4 regions of the Streptomyces sp. NPDC053755 genome follow, and region 3 is predicted to be linked to each of the others. Evidence: riboswitches for the same ligand, from Rfam matches in the RefSeq annotation. Region 3 holds a riboswitch; each other region holds the start of a gene.

What was found. A riboswitch is a leader RNA that binds a small molecule or an ion and turns the genes downstream of it on or off. The one in region 3 is predicted to bind cyclic di-AMP.
Positions count from the first base shown of each region.
Region 1: linked by a shared signal. The riboswitch ahead of AB0K65_RS19035 (LysM peptidoglycan-binding domain-containing protein) and the one ahead of AB0K65_RS03345 (M23 family metallopeptidase) in region 3 are both predicted to bind cyclic di-AMP.
Region 2: linked by a shared signal. The riboswitch ahead of AB0K65_RS06170 (LysM peptidoglycan-binding domain-containing M23 family metallopeptidase) and the one ahead of AB0K65_RS03345 (M23 family metallopeptidase) in region 3 are both predicted to bind cyclic di-AMP.
Region 4: linked by a shared signal. The riboswitch ahead of AB0K65_RS31485 (M23 family metallopeptidase) and the one ahead of AB0K65_RS03345 (M23 family metallopeptidase) in region 3 are both predicted to bind cyclic di-AMP.

Region 1 is NZ_JBFASK010000018.1:116,686-120,766, reverse strand. Features, by position in the region: gene AB0K65_RS19050 (carboxylesterase family protein) at 1-245, opposite strand, end outside; gene AB0K65_RS19045 (hypothetical protein) at 646-1,218, opposite strand; gene AB0K65_RS19040 (PadR family transcriptional regulator) at 1,253-1,636, opposite strand; cyclic di-AMP (ydaO/yuaA leader) riboswitch at 1,991-2,176, shown strand; gene AB0K65_RS19035 (LysM peptidoglycan-binding domain-containing protein) at 2,181-3,080, shown strand; gene AB0K65_RS19030 (hypothetical protein) at 3,275-4,081, shown strand, end outside.
Region 2 is NZ_JBFASK010000004.1:8,891-12,971, forward strand. Features, by position in the region: gene AB0K65_RS06165 (SGNH/GDSL hydrolase family protein) at 1-565, opposite strand, end outside; gene AB0K65_RS06170 (LysM peptidoglycan-binding domain-containing M23 family metallopeptidase) at 764-1,696, opposite strand; cyclic di-AMP (ydaO/yuaA leader) riboswitch at 1,701-1,889, opposite strand; gene AB0K65_RS06175 (tyrosine-protein phosphatase) at 2,247-3,059, shown strand; gene AB0K65_RS06180 (DUF6126 family protein) at 3,109-3,264, opposite strand; gene AB0K65_RS06185 (XRE family transcriptional regulator) at 3,285-3,932, opposite strand; gene AB0K65_RS06190 (aspartate aminotransferase family protein) at 4,028-4,081, opposite strand, start outside.
Region 3 is NZ_JBFASK010000002.1:116,182-120,262, forward strand. Features, by position in the region: gene AB0K65_RS03335 (pitrilysin family protein) at 1-370, shown strand, start outside; gene AB0K65_RS03340 (pitrilysin family protein) at 367-1,764, shown strand; cyclic di-AMP (ydaO/yuaA leader) riboswitch at 1,978-2,144, shown strand; gene AB0K65_RS03345 (M23 family metallopeptidase) at 2,157-2,939, shown strand; gene AB0K65_RS03350 (GntR family transcriptional regulator) at 3,152-3,835, shown strand.
Region 4 is NZ_JBFASK010000062.1:16,064-20,144, forward strand. Features, by position in the region: gene AB0K65_RS31480 (PrsW family intramembrane metalloprotease) at 1-1,022, shown strand, start outside; gene AB0K65_RS31485 (M23 family metallopeptidase) at 1,087-2,175, opposite strand; cyclic di-AMP (ydaO/yuaA leader) riboswitch at 2,187-2,334, opposite strand; gene AB0K65_RS31490 (PP2C family protein-serine/threonine phosphatase) at 2,561-3,721, opposite strand; gene AB0K65_RS31495 (MerR family transcriptional regulator) at 3,909-4,081, opposite strand, start outside.

The DNA.
Region 1 (4,081 bases), on a different contig from region 3:
GTCCAGACGTTGAGGGTCAGGACGTCCTCGTCGCCCGGGCGCCAGACCGGGGCTCCGGGCAGTTCCGCCGACTGCGGGGCGACGGGCCCGAAGCGCGTGCAGTCCCGTACCCCGTCCCAGGGCTCGACGGGCCGGGGCTCGCGGAAGCGGGCGGCCCCGAAGGGCGGTGCGGCGTAGGGGATTCCCCGCGTGACGCGCAGTCCGTCGGTGATCGTTCCCCCGACCTCGCCGAGCTTCGTCGTCACGGTGGCCCCGGTCGCTGACACACCCACAGATGCTCCCCCATCGGTTCGCGGTCCGGCCGGTCCGTCCGTCCGGCTGCACAGGCTTCCACGGCGCCCACGGCCCGGCAATCGCATAATCCGCCGTCGTCGGTGTTCGCGAGTCGGCCACCTCGGCGCGGGCGCCGGTCGTCGTCCAGACCTCTCGGTACGGCGGCGTGCGAGGGCTCCGACGCGGTACGTCGCCCCGTGCGGCCACGCGGGGCCGCACGGTCACGGCAACGGCCGGTCGCGGTCGCGGTCGCGGCGACAGTGCGGAGGTGCGCTCAGCCCGTCGGGGATCGACCGCACACCGCTCCGCCTTCGGGGAGCCCACGGCCCTCCCCTCCTCGGTGCGAGACGGGCCGGTCCGGCCCCGGGCAGGTCACGGCCTGTCCGGCTGGCCCGCCGCGCGCCGGCGAGCCCGTCCGTCGGCGACGGTGTACGCGAGACCCGGAAGCACCAGCGCCACGCTCGCCCCCAGGGGCACGCCGAACAGCGGCTCCACACCGGCGAGCCGGTCGGTGATCACGAGGGCCGGGAGGCCGGCGACGAGCGCGACCAGCCAGCCCCTTCCCAGGCCCAGGGAGCCTCGGCGCAGCTCGAGCGCGACGGTGACCACGGCGATCGCGGCACAGAAGGCCAGGTGGCCCGCGGCGACATCCACGGCCGGCGTCCACCGGCGCAGGTGGGTGATCAGCAGCAGCACGCCCGCGACGAAGGGGATCATGGCCGCGAGGCGCGCCACGCGCCGGTGCAGCGGCCGGCGGGCGGCGGCCCAGGAGGCGGCGAACGCCTTGACGTCCTCCCCGACCACCTCGCGCGGGGTGCGCCCGGCGGCCTCCGCGTCCTGAAGGTGGGCGGCCAGCTCGGCGAGCATGTCGCGGACGGCCGCGTCGTCGATGCCGCGGTACTCCCAGTTGCTGCGGCACACCGCGAGTACACGTTCGGATGTCATGTGGTCGTCTCCCCCGTCGGTTTCGATGGTGCGGTCAGTCGGCCCGGTCAGGCCGATCCGGCCCGGTCGGGCCTGCCAGGACACGGCCGGCCTGGGCGGCGAAGTCCCGCCAGACGGCTCGCCCGCTGTCCAGTTCGGCGCGGCCCGGCCCGGTGAGCCGGTAGTACTTGCGGGGCGCGCCGCCGCTGGCCGACGGCGCCCGGTAGGACTCGACGAGCCCGGCCCGCTCCATCCGGGCGAGCAGGGGGTAGATGCTTCCCTCGCTCACCGGCTCCAGACCGCTCTCCGCGAGCGCTTCGACGAACTCATAGCCGTACCGTGGTCGTTCGGCGATCAGGGAGAGCAGACAGAGGTCGAACACCCCGCGCAGAAGCTGGCTGCGCCGCTGGTCGCCGGCGCCCGGCAGCTCCTTTGTCATGCGGCGCATGATAGTGAGCGACTACCTTGCGCCACAAGGCACCCTTCTCCCCCCACCCTCGTGGGACATAAAGCACCAAAAGGGATATCAAGGGATATTGATGTCGTTTCCTTTTGAGGTTGCACACTACGGTGAATAACGCATAAAAACCGATATCACTCCCCCGGTGACATGAATCACGCCCCTGCCCGGAACGGCCCCCGGCGACCCGGCGACCCCCTGCTGCCCAAGGGAGTTCGGCCCCGGCCTTCCCCGCGCCGAGGGCCACGTCACACCACGGGCACACATTCTGGAATTACCCGCACGGCCAGGGACTTGTTTCCGTCGACATTTCTCGCCTACGGTCACCTGCATTCGAGCGGATCGCCGAATCCTGCCACCGCCCGAAAGACCAACTATTCACCCGTCGGCAGGAGCGGGGGACCCACCTTTCTCTCCGGTTCGGGATTCCGGATCGGATCGGGGTGAAGTCGCACACGTGCGGCCGGGCATCTCCAGCCCGAACCCGACAGCTCACCCCGCAGGCGCCGGAGAGGAACCCATCATGCCTGCACACGGTAAGCACCGGCGCCCCAAGCACCGTCCCCTGACTCGTGGCCTCGCCCTCGCCGGCACCGGCGGCGCCGCCCTGGCCCTGCCGCTGGTCGCCACCGCCGCCGCTCACGCGACGCCCTCCGCCGCCTCCGGAACGCCCACCGGAATTGTCACGGAGAAGACCGTATCCAGCGCCGTGGAAAAGATCAAAGAATCGATTCCCGCCGCCTCGACCCCGGCGCGTTCCTACACGGTCACGGCCGGTGATTCCCTTTCCCTGATCGCGCACGAGCAGGGCGTACGCGGCGGTTGGAAGGTCCTTTACGACATCAACCGAAGCGTCGTGGGTGACAATCCGTCACTCATCCACCCGGGTCTGGAACTGACGCTCCGGAAGCAGGCGGCCGCGCCCAAGGCGCCTGCCAAGGCCGAGACCACGAGCAAGCCGAAGGCGAAGGCCAAGGCCAAGCCGAAGAGCACGGCGAGCACGAGCGCCGACCGCGCCAGCCGTTCGCAGGACCGCGGCGCCGCGCCCGTCAAGGCGGCGCAGGCGGCCGCCCCCGCCGCCGCGCCGGCCGCTCCGCGCTATACCAACGACCTCGACGGCTGGATCCGCGAGTCGCTGGACATCATGGCCTCGTACGGGATCCCCGGCACCTACGAGGGGATCCAGCGCAACATCATGCGGGAGTCCTCCGGCAACCCGCAGGCCATCAACCTCTGGGACTCCAACGCCCTCAAGGGCACTCCCTCGAAGGGCCTGCTCCAGGTGATCGAGCCGACGTTCCTCGCCTATCACGTCCCCGGTACGTCGATGGACCTCTTCGACCCCGTCGCGAACATCACCGCCGCCTGCAACTACGCGGCCGACCGCTACGGCTCGATCGACAACGTCAACGGCCCCTACTAAACGGCCGGTGAGGACGACGACGGCGAGGACCCGGCCGCTCGGGGGCCGGGACCTCGCCGTCGCCGTGCGCCCCCGGACCGGGCCGTAAGCGGTCTGCGGCATTCCGTCCCACGTGCCGACGGCGGAAGGCAGGATGGGCCCTTCGCAGACCCGTGGCCGGGGAGACCGCGGGTCGTCGCCGAAGGGGGAGACAGTTGAAGAGAAGCATCGCCTGGTGCGCCGGCGCGGTCGCGCTGGCGGCTCTGATCACCGGGGCGGGGCCCGCCACGGCCGACTCCGCGACCGCGCGAGCCGGGATCTGCGAGCCGGGACCGAAGGTCCTGCCCTCGCTCGCGGCCTCGGCGGGCGGCGCGTTCGCCACCGAGGGCGTGCACGACCTCGGGCCCCGCCGCCTCGCCGTCGGCGCGAGCGGCGGCCTGCCCGTGTACTGGACCGGCGACCGGGTCCACCCGGTGCCCCTCCCCGCCGGTTACGACGAGGGGGTCGTCCGCGCGGTCAACCGCAAAGGGCTCATGGCCGGCTGGCTGACGCGGCGGTCCGACCGCACGGTGGCGCTGTTCACCTTCCGCAGGGGCGACACCGCTGTCCGCCTCCTCGGCGAGGGCGGGACGTCGGGACAGGCCGACATCGACGTCAACGACTCCGGGGTCGTGGCGGCCGTCGACACCGACGGCACACCGAAGGCGTGGCGGGGCGGACGCCTGCTGCGCACCCTCGCACTGCCCCCGGACTCCGGTCCCGGCACGATCGTCACCCGCGTCACCGGCATCAACGCGCGCGGGGACGTCGTCGGCGCGGCCGAGCGCTCCTACGAGTCGGAGGAGGGCTTCGCCTTCGCCTCGTTCCCCGTCCTGTGGCCGGCCGACGGGGGCCCGGCGCGGGCGCTGCCGGTGGCCAGGGCGGAGTATCTGGTGCACAACCTGGCGGAGGGCGTGGACGACGCGGGGCGGGTGGCCGGGTACGTCTCCGTCAGCGACCGGTTCGACCCCGACCACCAGCCG
Region 2 (4,081 bases), on a different contig from region 3:
CCCGGAGCGCGACGCGGGTGTGCCCCTCGGGCGACAGGTGCAGCCTGTCGCCGTCCCAAGCCCGCCTGTCCTGGACGGACTTGAGGGACCACAGGTCCAGGACCGGGCAGCCGTAGCGGTCCGCGATGGCCCGGACGTGGGCGGTGTAGGTGGCGATCTTTCCCCGCAGATGGCGCAGCACGGGGACGTCGCGGGTGTCGAACCCGGTCGTCACCATGACGGTGCCGACGGCGGAGGTGAGGTCGGCGACGGCGCGCTCGAAGCGCTCGGCGACGGCGTCCGGGTCGCTGCCGGGCCGGATGATGTCGTTGCCGCCCGCGCAGAAGGTCACCAGGTCGGGGGCCAGCTCCTTGGCCCTCGGGACCTGCTCCTCCACGATCTGGTCGAGGAGGCGGCCGCGTACGGCCAGATTGGCGTAACGGAACGCGTCGGGCTCCGGCAGCCGGTCGGCGAGCAGGACCGCGAAACGGTCCGCCCAGCCGAGGTACTTCCCGTCGGGGCCGGGATCTCCGACGCCCTCGGTGAAGCTGTCGCCGATCGCCGCGTACGACCCGAATACGTCCATGTCTCTTGATCTCGAATCGTCTGCCACGGGAGCACATCTTTCCTTTACGGGTGTGACCTACGCGACCGTAAGGAGGTGTTGACGGAGGGTGAGATATGCCACCGGTCAAGATTGCACCAAGGCGGAATACGCGAAGGGCCCGGCACGAAGGTGCCGGGCCCGGTGCGCCCCCGGGGGGCAGCGGGTGCGCGGGACGCGTCAGACGCCGACGCCCTTCTGGCGCAGGTACTCGAGCGGGTCGATGTCCGAGCCGTAGCCCGGCCCGGTGCGCATCTCGAAGTGCAGGTGCGGACCGCTGGAGTTGCCGGTGGAACCGGACAGCCCGATCTCGTCGCCACCGCTGACGGACTGGCCGGCGGAGACGGAGAGGGAGGAGAGGTGGGCGTACTGCGAGTAGGTGCCGTCGGCGTGCTGGATGACGACCTCGTTGCCGTACGACCCGCTCCAGCCGGCGGAGTACACCGTGCCGGCGCCGACGGCCTTGACCGAGGTGCCGGAGGAGGCCATGAAGTCGACGCCGGTGTGGTAGCCGGAGGACCACATGGAGCCGGAGGCGCGGTACGGGGTGGAGATGCCGTTGCCGACCGGGGCGACCCAGCCGGAGGCCGCGGCCCGCGGCTCCTGGGCGGGCGCCGCCGCCGTGCGCTCGGCGCTGCGGGAGCTGCGCGTCGCGGAGTCGTCGGAGGAGGACTTCTCGGCCTTCGGCGCGGCCTTGGGGGCAGCGGCCTTGGGCGCGGGCGCCTTGGCGGTGGACTTGGCGCCGATGGTGAGCTTCATGCCGGGGAAGATCAGGGAGGGGTTCTCGCCGACGACCTGCCGGTTGTCCTGGTAGAGCTTCTTCCAGCCGCCGGCCAGGTGGTGCTCGGTGGCGATCTTGGACAGGTAGTCCCCGGCGACGACGGAGTACGTCCTGGGCTTGGCCTTGGCGGCGGCCGGGGCCTTCGCGGGAGCGGCGGCGACGGCGGCGACGGCCTGCTCGGGGGTCGCGGCGGGAGCGGACTTCTCGGCGGCGTGGGCTCCGGTCGCGCCGAGGAGCGGCAGGGCGACGACGGCGCCGCCCGTTCCGGCGGCGACGAATCCGCGCGTGATCGGGTTGACCTTGGGACGGCGGTGCTTACCCTTCGCGGGCATGGCGAATTCCTCTCCGTCGCCTGCGAGGTGAGCTGTCGGGTTCGGGCTGGAGTTGCCCGGTCGCCATGGCGCGCGACTTCACCCCAAGCCGTTCCGGATCGACCGGACCGGCGTACTACCTGGGTCCCCCGCTCCTGCCATACGTGGGTGGGTGCGGATTCCGGACGGTGGCAGGATTCGGCGGTCCGACCGGATTGACGGTGACCGTAGACGAGCCGGTCGGCGCGAACAAGCCGTCCTATTCCCCGCGCATTCCGAGGGCTGATCTCCGCCCGGAATTCCGGTCACCCTCCGTGGATGCCGCCCCCTCGGTCTCCTTTTCTCGCAGGGAGTTCACGAAAGACGATCAGGCACGTTCCGTCACGGTTATGACGCTGCTCACGCACCGAAACCCATCTCCCCTTTTACCAGGGCGCGTTATCACCAAGGCCCTAATTCGGACAGAACACCCATTCCCGTCCGAGGGGTGTGCGCGGGGGCCACCACCCGGAATGATTGCCCCAGGAACCGATCTCGTATCGTCGAAGTCCGCCAACACTCAGGAGCACTCGTGACGCAGCAGCTGCCGCAGGTCTCGTCGACCGAACCCGAGCTGAGCGGGGTCCGCAACTTCCGGGACGTGGGCGGCCTGCCGACCATGGACGGCCGGTCGGTCAGGTTCGGCCGCCTCTTCCGCAGCGGCCACCTGGCGCACGCCACCGAGGAGGACGCGGCCTTCCTCGCCGGCCTCGGGCTGCACACCGTCTTCGACTTCCGCAACGCGGCCGACCGGAAGGTCGAGGGCGCGGACGTCGAACTCCCCGGCGTGCGGAACGTGAACATCCCGCTGAACGACCCGGCCGACGGCAAGGAGTTCTGGAAGCTGGTCAGCGGCGGGGCACTGGAGCAGCTGCGCGAGGCCCTCGGCGACGGCAAGGCGGCCGACCGCATGGCTGGTTCGTACCGGAAGATGGTGGTCGACCGGACGGCGGAGCACAGCCGGGTCCTGCACGCGATGGCCGACGACAGCGTGCCCGCCCTGATGCACTGCGCCGCCGGCAAGGACCGCGCGGGGCTGTCCATAGCGATCTCACTGCTCGCGGTCGGCGTCGAGCGGGAGGCGATAGAGGCGGACTACGTCAAGTCGAACGACCCCCACCGCCGCTACAAGATCCGTCGCAGCTCCACTTCCGCGGACGCGATGGCCCCCGAGGTGATGGAGCTGCTCGGCCCCCTCTTCGACGCGCGGGTGGAGTACCTCCGGGCGGCGTTCGACACCATGGAGCGGACCTGGGGCACGACGGAGAACTACCTGTCGCAGGGCCTCGCGCTCGCCCCCGAGACGCGGGAGCGGCTGCGCGCGCGGCTGGTCACCGAGGCCTGAGCCGGCGAGGAGCCGCGCGCGCCCGGGAGGCCGGGACCGGGACCACCGGTCACGGGTTCTGACCGCCGAGCGTGAACAGCAGGTAGAGGAAGCCGGCGAAGAGGTGCCCGGCCACGAGATAGGCGAAGAGGCGCAGGACCAGCCCCTTGGGGAACTTGCCGCCCCCTCGCTCCTCGCCGGTGACCGCAGTTGATTTGTCGGACATGTCGGATCCCTTCCGTGGATTCACCGCGGGAGCGCGGTCCCGTCACCGAGACACGTCTCGGCGGCGGGGCTCTGCATCAGCGTGTGGACGAAGAGCAGATCGGCGCCGCCGCTCGTGGCGGCACCGATGCGATGGGGCGTGAGCGAGTCGAAGTGGGCGCTGTCGCCAGGATCCAGGACGTGCACGGCGTCGGCCAGCGACAGCCGCACGCGGCCGGCGACGACGTGCAGCCACTCCTCACCCGGGTGGACGCGCACGAGGTCGGAACGGGTGGCGTACGGCACGTGGACGCGGAGCGCCTGCAGCGCGCGCCCGGGCCCGCCGGCCTGGTGGTAGATCCAGCCGTCGGCCTCGACGGGCTCGGACCGGCCGGCGCGGATGACGGGGTCCCGCTCGGCCGGGACCTCGCCGAGGAGGGCGGAGACCGTCGTACCGTAGATGCGGGCCAGCGCGAGCAGCATCGGCAGCGAGGGCTGGCGACGGCCCGTCTCCAGCCGGGACAGGTGCGCCGGGGAGAGGCCGGCCCTGCGGGCGGCGGCCTCCAGCGTGAGCCCGCGCCGCCGGCGCAGCCCGCGCAGCTGGGGGGCCACGTCCGGAAGGACGGCGGCTTCGTCCGGTCCGTCCGGCGCGAGGGGGTCCGGGGACGGTCCCGCGGAAAGGTGCTCCATCCCTCTATTGCGCCAGGAACCTGCCCCTGAGGCAAGTTTCTTGCCTCAGGGGCAAACGCCGGCGACGCACCCGCCCGACGCCGCCTGCGGCCGCCCTAGCGCTGGGCCACCGCCTGCTTGACCAGCGTCTTCCCGAAGTCCCACATCAG
Region 3 (4,081 bases):
CGGTGGAGTGGAGGTGCCCGAGATCGAGACCGCCGTCGACGAGGAGCTGGCCCGCTTCGCCGCCGAGGGCCCCACGCCCGAGGAGATGGAGCGGGCCCAGGCGCAGTTGGAGCGCGAGTGGCTCGACCGGCTCGGCACGGTCGCCGGCCGCGCCGACGAACTGTGCCGGTTCGCCGTGCTGTTCGGCGACCCGCAGCTCGCCCTGACCGCCGTCAACCGTGTCCTGGACGTCACCGCCGACGAGGTGCGGGCGGTCGCCGCCGCCCGGCTGCGTCCCGACAACCGCGCGGTGCTGGTGTACGAACCGGTCACTGCCGAGCACGGCGACAGCGTCAGCGAGAACGACGAGGAAGAGGGAGCGGACCAGTGAGCGACGCTGCCGCGGCTTTGACGAGCATGGAGTTCCACCCGCAGCCCCAGCCGGGCACCGCACGTCCCTGGGCCTTCCCGGCCCCGGAGCGGGGTGCGCTGGACAACGGCCTGACCGTGCTGCGCTGCCACCGTCCGGGCCAGCAGGTGGTGGCCGTCGAGATCTTCTTCGACGCCCCCCTGGAAGCCGAACCCGCGGGCCTCGACGGCGTCGCCACGATCATGGCGAGGGCCCTCTCCGAGGGCACCGACAAGCACACGGCGGAGGAGTTCGCCGCCGAGCTGGAGCGCTGCGGCGCCACACTCGACGCCCACGCCGACCACCCGGGCGTACGCGTCTCCCTCGAGGTCCCCGTCTCCCGGCTGCCCAAGGCGCTGGGCCTGCTCTCCGAGGCCCTGATCGCCCCGGCCTTCGACGACAGCGAGATCGAGCGCCTGGTGCGCAACCGCCTCGACGAGATCCCGCACGAGACGGCCAACCCGGCCCGCAGGGCGGCCAAGCAGCTCTCCAAGGAGCTGTTCCCGGCCGGCTCGCGCATGTCCCGGCCGCGCCAGGGCACCGAGGAGACCGTCGCCGCGATCGACGCCACGGCCGTCCGCGCCTTCTTCACGGCGCACATCCGGCCCGCCACGGCCACCGCCGTGGTCGTGGGCGACCTGACCGACGTCGACCTGGACGAGGTCCTCGCCGAGACGCTCGGCGCGTGGACCGGCGACACCGCCGAGCCGCGCCCCGTCCCGCCGATCACGGCCGACGACACCGGCCGTGTGGTCATCGTGGACCGCCCCGGCGCGGTCCAGACGCAGCTGCTGATCGGCCGCGTCGGCGCCGACCGGCACGACCGCGTCTGGCCCGCCCAGGTCCTCGGCACGTACTGCCTCGGCGGCACCCTCACCTCCCGCCTGGACCGGGTCCTGCGCGAGGAGAAGGGCTACACCTACGGCGTCCGGTCCTTCGGACAGGTGCTCCGTTCCGACGCCGAGGGCAACGGCGCCGCGATGCTCGCCATCAGCGGTTCGGTCGACACCCCCAACACCGGCCCGGCACTTGACGACCTGTGGAAGGTGCTGCGCACGCTCGCCGCGGAGGGACTGACCGACGCGGAGCGGGATGTGGCGGTGCAGAACCTGGTGGGTGTGGCGCCGCTCAAGTACGAGACCGCCGCCTCCGTCGCGGGGACGCTCGCCGACCAGGTCGAGCAGCACCTTCCGGACGACTTCCAGGCGCAGTTGTACGCGCGTCTGGCGGAGACGGGCACGGTGGAGGCGACGGCCGCGGTCGTCAACGCCTTCCCGGTGGACCGTCTGGTCACCGTGCTCGTGGGTGACGCGGCGCAGATCGAGGAGCCCGTGCGGGCGCTCGGCATCGGCGAAGTCACCGTCGTCACCGGCTGATCGAGGCGGAACAGACGCCACGGCGAGGACCCCGACGTCACCATACGTCGGGGTCCTCGCCTTTGTTGATCTTTTGTCCGTATTGAGGCGGAGGGTGGGTGTCTGCCCTGTGGCATGTCTTACAAACAGCCGAGTCCGTTTGCCGATTGAAAGACGGTCCGTTTAGCGTCAATCCGGCTGTTCGCCAGTTGCACCCGCCGCACCCGCGGCATCGGACAGTCATCGCCGAGTCCCCGTCAGGCGCGAGCCTGGGGAGCCGGGGACCCACACGAAGTCCCTGGGGTGAATCGGACGCCTTCGCACCCGTGCGGAGGGGCCCGTAGGAGACCTTCCTGCTCCGAACCCGTCAGCTAACCCGGTAGGCGAGAAGGAAGGAAAGGATCAGCCACTACATGGCGTTCACCCGTGCCACCGGGAAGCATCGTGGTCCGAGCCGTCTGGCGCGCCGCAGCGCGGGCATCGCCGGCGTCGCGACCCTCGCCACCACCGGCGTCATCGGAACCCTCGCTTCCCCGGCGCTCGCCGCTGACACGGACACCCGCTCGCTCGAGGACACCGGCATGAACCAGGCCGTCGTCTCCGAGTCGCTGGCGGACCGGATCGACGTGCAGGCGGCCGCGCAGGAGCGGGAGGCCGTCGAGGCCATCGCGAAGGCGAAGGCCGAGGCCCGTGCCAAGGCGGAGGCGAAGCGCAAGGCCGAGGCCCGCGCCAAGGAGATCCGCGAAGCCAAGGAGCGCGCCGCCCGGGAGGCCGAGCGCAAGCGCCTGAACTCCTTCCAGCTCCCCGTCGCCGGCTCGTACGTCACCACCGGGTACCAGACCGGCGGCTCCCTGTGGTCCTCCGGCAGCCACTCCGGCGTCGACTTCCACGCCTCCTACGGCAGCGAGGTCGTCTCCGTCGGCTCCGGCACCGTGGTCGAGGCCGGCTGGGGCGGCGCGTACGGCAACAACATCGTCATCCGGATGAACGACGGCACGTACACCCAGTACGGGCACCTTTCGGCCATCAGTGTCTCGGTCGGCGAGACCGTCACCCCGGGCGAGCGGATCGGCATCTCCGGCTCGACCGGCAACTCCACCGGCCCGCACCTGCACTTCGAGGCCCGCACGAGCGCCGAGTACGGCTCCGACATCAACCCGGTCGCGTACCTGCGCGCCCGCGGCGTGAACGTCTGACCCGACCGCGTCCGGCGAACGCCACCGGGCCGCCCAAGGCCCGACGAAAAAGCCCCGGCTCGTACCGAGCCGGGGCTTTTTCGTCGGCCAAAAGATATCCATGGATCTCCCGTAGCCATCGGAAATACCGCCCCGCTGCAATAGAGTCACCGAAGAGTCGACGAACAGACGTCCATCGGATGGGTTTCGCGCGGAAAAGGCGGAGGTCGAACATGCGCATCCCGGCGCATTCGGTATGCACGGCGATTCGGGACGACATCGTCTCCGGTCTCTTCGAGCGCGGCAGCCGGCTGACCGAGGAGCAGCTGGCGCGCCGTTACGGAGTCTCCCGCGTGCCGGTCCGCGAGGCGCTGCGCACCCTGGAGTCGGAGGGCTTCGTGGTCACCCGTCGGCACGCGGGCGCCCACGTCGCCGAGCCAACCGAGCAGGAGGCGGCGGACCTGCTGGACGTCCGGGCGCTCCTGGAGCCGCTGGGGGCCGCCCGCGCCGCCCAGCGGCGTACGGACGCGCACCTCAAGGTGTTGCGCGGCCTGGTCAGGCTGGGTCAGGAGCGTGCCCGCCGCGGCCAGGGCGACGACCTGCGCTCCCTGGGCGGCTGGTTCCACGAGACCCTCGCGCAGGCGTCCGGCAGTCCGGCGCTCACGGCGCTGCTCACGCAGCTGCGGCACAAGATCGCCTGGATGTACGCGATCGAGCCGACGGCGCAGCCGGTCGAGGCCTGGGCCGAGCACGGGGCGATCGTCGACGCGGTGGCCCGCGGAGACGCCGAGCGGGCCCGCGCCCTCACCGCCCTGCACGCCGAACGTTCGCTGGTCCTGTACCGGCCGAAGCGGCCCGAGCGCGGCCGTGTGAGGGCTTCGCAACATGTCGTAAACACCGCGAGCATCCGGAATTAACGACCGGGCCGTATACAAAGAGAAGTAATGGGGCGGTGGAATTCTGCTGCCCGGAAATGCGGGGCCCTTAAAGGCCCCTCGATCGATTTCGTCGACAGGGCATCGCGTCGGCGGGCTCGCGAATTCGGGCTGTCCGGAATCCTTTCCCCTGGAGTCCTCGCGGCCCGGGCCCCGGCCTTCCCGTGGCCTCGCCGCAGGACGCGCGAGACGGCCGGACGCGCGAGCCGGCAGGACGCGGGGACCGGC
Region 4 (4,081 bases), on a different contig from region 3:
CGGGCCCGTGGAAGAACCAGCTCTTCGCCTTCGCCTGGGGCGCGTTCGCGGCCGCGCTCGTCGCGCTGACCGCCAACACCTTCGCGGTCCGCTGGATAGCGACCGCGACCGCCGACCCCACCTCGGCGGACACCCTCGGCGCGACCGTCGTCGCACCGGTCGTGGAGGAGAGCGCCAAGGCCGCCGCGGTGCTGCTGCTCTTCCTCTTCCGCCGGCGTGACTTCACCGGGCTGATCGACGGGGTCGTCGTCGCCGGTTTCACCGCCACCGGCTTCGCCTTCACCGAGAACATCCTCTATCTCGGCAGGGCCTTCGGGGAGGACCAGGAGTTCGGCTCCTCGGGCCTCGGCTCGGTGACGGCCGGCACCTTCTTCGTGCGGATCGTGATGTCGCCGTTCGCGCATCCGCTCTTCACCGTGCTCACCGGCCTCGGCTTCGGCTTCGCGGCTCTCGCAGCCCGCCGGAGGCGAATCCGCCGGATCCTGCTCCCCGTGGCCGGCCTGGTCCTCGCCATGGGCATGCACGCCCTGTGGAACGGCTCGGCCGTGTTCGGCGGCTGGGGGTTCATCCTGGTGTACGGCATGTTCATGGTGCCGGCGTTCGCGTTGCTGACCTGGCTGGCGATATGGAGCCGGCAGCGGGAGCTGCGCACGATATCCGGGCAGCTCCCGGCGTACGCGGCGGCGGGCTGGCTCTCCCCCGCCGAGCCGCTCGCGCTCTCCTCCATGCGGGCCCGCTCGATGGCCCGCGCCTTCGCCGCACGGACGTACGGAAAGCCCGCGGCGCAGGCGGTCGGGGAGTACGAGGCCTTCGCGACGACCTTGGCGTTCCTGCGCCACCGGGCCGAGCGGGGCGCGGCGGAACCGGACTTCGCCGCCCGCGAGCAGGAACTGCTGCACCACCTCTGGCAGCGCAAGGCGGTGGCCTCCCCCGCGCTCACGTACGCGGCGCGGGCCACCGGGCAGGTGTGGGCGCCGCCGCAGTACCTCGACTACAGCGGCTACAACCCGTACCGCAGCTGACGGACGCCCGGCCCGTACCGGGCACGGCGGCGTCCGCCGCGCCGGCCAGGACCGACCTGCCGGGTCAGACGTTCAGGCCCTTGTCCCGGAGCCAGGCCGCCGGATCCACGCCGGATCCGCCCGGGGTGTGGACCTCCAGGTGGAGGTGGGCTCCCGTGACGTTGCCGGTCGCGCCCACGCGGCCGATCGTCTCGCCGGTGCCCACCGACTGACCGGCGGCGGCGGTCATGGAGGAGAGGTGGCAGTACCAGATCTCCGTACCGTCCTCCAGCTCCAGGACGATGCGGTAGCCGTACGCGCCGGACCAGCCGGCCGAGGTGATGGTGCCGCCGTGGACCGCCTTGACCGGCGTGCCCGTGGGGGCGGCGAGGTCGAGACCCGTGTGGTAGCCCGAGGACCACATCGAGCCGGACTCGCCGAAGGTGGAGGTGATGACGTAGGAGGAGGTGGGCAGGGCGTAGCTCGCGGCGAGCTTCGCCAGGCGCTCCGCCTCGGCCTTGGCCGCCGCTTCGGCCTCGGCCTGCTTCTTCGCCTCGGCCGCCGCCTTCTCCGCGGCGCTCGCCTTGGCGGCCGCCTCGGCAGCGGCCTTCTCGGCCGCCGCCTTCTCCGCCGCGGCCTTCTCGGCGGCGTCGGCGGATGCCTGCTGCTGCTCGGCCTGCTGGAGGATGCGGGCGCGCAGCGCCTCGCCCGCGTCGGCGGTGGACGCGGAGGCGGTGGTGGCCTCGGCCGCCCCGGTGCCCTCGGCCTCCAGGGCGAGTGTGGCGGTGAGCGGCTGGAGGTTGCCCGTCGCGGCGACGTCGCCAGCTCCGTCGGTCCCGTCCTCGAGGAGTTCGCCGACGCCGGGCAGCTGGGAGGCGTCCGGGAGGTCGAGGTCGGGAAGGGATATGGAGACGGCGGGCTTCTCCTGGGCGGTGGCCAGGCCGCCCGCGCCGACGGCGGCGATCACACCGACGCCGAGGACGGTGGAGGAGCGGGCGAAGCCGGAGCGCTGCTTGACGACGCGGTGACGGCCTCCGGAGCGGGCCTGCTGGCGGAGGGAGTCCTCGGTCGGGTTCCACTCCTCCCAGGTGCCCGCGTCGTGGTCCGTCCCGGCGGCACCCGAGGCACCGAACGCGTCGAAGGGGGCTTCGGGGGCAGGGGTGTTGGACGCCACGGAGGCGTGCTCCTTTCCTTCCTTCTCGCCTACCGGGTTAGCTGACGGGTTCGGAGCAGGAAGGTCTCCTACGGGCACGGTCGCACAGGTGCGAAAGCGCCCGATTCACCCCAAGTGGTGGTTCCCCGGTTCCCTTTCAGGATTCGGCGCACGCGCACGGTGCCGTCTCTTGCGACGACTGGGACGACCGCGCTGCGTTATCGAACGTTAATAGACAGGGGGTCCTGATTCCAAGCTGTTCCTACTGATCGTTCACAGGATTGCGGGGTATTGGCCCGACTTGACCCCCCTCCCGTGAAAAGGCGGTGCGCAACTCGAAACTGATGTTAAGTCAACTGTTATCGGAGCGGGATCTTTCGATCACGGATGGTCACGACCGCCCCCGTCACGGCACCACGGGCATCGTCCGCCGCCGCACCGGCTGCCCCAACGCCGGACGGCTCACCGCCAACAGCGCCATGTCGTCCGTCGTCCCGCCGCCGGTGTACCGGCGCACATCGTCGACGAGCGCGTCGAGCAGCTCCTCCGGCCCCGGGAAGATCCTCCCGGCGAGACGCTCCGCCGGGTCGTAGAAGGCCCCGTGGGCGTCGCGCGCCTCCGAGAGGCCGTCCGTGAAGAGGAGCAGCGTGGCGCCCGGCGGGTACGGCGTCGCGTCTGCCCGGTCCGGCCACGCGGCCAGATCGCCCATTCCGAGGGGCAGCGCGGGCTCGGTCGGCGCCAGCATGGTCAGGCCGCCGTCGGCGAACAGCAGCAGCGGCTCCGGGTGCCCGCGGTTGACCACCCGGATGAGCCCGGCACCGCGCGGGATCTCGGCCAGGACGGCGGTGGTGAACCCCTCGGCGGCGTCCAGGCCGGCCCGCCGGGTGCCCTCGCGGGCCAGCGCCCGCTCCAGGCGCTGGGCGACGCCCTCCAGCGTCGACTCCTGCTCGGCCGCCTCCCGGAAGGCGCCGATGACGACGGCGACGGCCTCGACCGCGTCCAGGCCCTTGCCCCGTACGTCACCGACCACGAGCCGTACGCCGTGGGGGGTGTCCTGGACGGCGAACAGGTCGCCTCCGATGAACGCGTCCGCCTGCGCGGCCTCGTAGCGTGCCGCGATCTGCAGCCCGCCGATCCGCTCGGCGGGCGTCGGCAGCACGGCCTTCTGCGCCGCCTCGGCGATCACCCGCGCCGATGCCAGCCGCTCGCCGCTGCGCCGCACGACCCGGTTGATCAGCAGGGCGAGGGCGGAGACCGTGATGACCGTGAAGGTCTCGGTGAGCGCCGGGACGTCGGTGAGGGTGTCGTTGTAGACGTGCAGCCCGATGGAGGCCAGTACGGCGGCGATGCCGGTGAGCAGGGTCGTCAGCATCGAGAAGAGCGGGGCCGCGATGAGCGGGGCGGCGGAGAACAGCGGGGCGGCGGTGTAGGCGGGCGGGGTCGACAGGTCGAAGACGATCCCTCCCGCGATGACCAGCGGAGGCAGGGCCCGGATGAACCGGCGGGCGCGTTCGCCACGCGGACGCGGATGCCCGGAGGTCCCGTTCCCCGCCGCTGGCTGCCCCACCTGTGCTCTCCTGCCGGGTCCGTACACGGCGACGGACGGTACCGTGCCCTCCCCAGCCTGCCGGGAGCCGCGCCGGGCGGCGACCTCCACTCCGCCGACTGGGGGACGGCCCGCACGCGCCACTCCCCCGACGACGGGCTCGGCGCCGACCCTTCGCGCGGTGGCGGCGGGGAGGCGCGGTCACGGCCTAGAGGTTCCGCTCGGCGTAGATCTCCATGGCGTCCCGGACGAGAACCGCCGTGCCCTCGCCGTGCTTGTCGTAGTGGACGGTGAAACGCGGGTCGTCGACGTACATCCGGCCGAGGCCGATCACGTACTCCTTCGCGGGCGTCGTCGTGTGCGACAGCCACGCCACCTGTC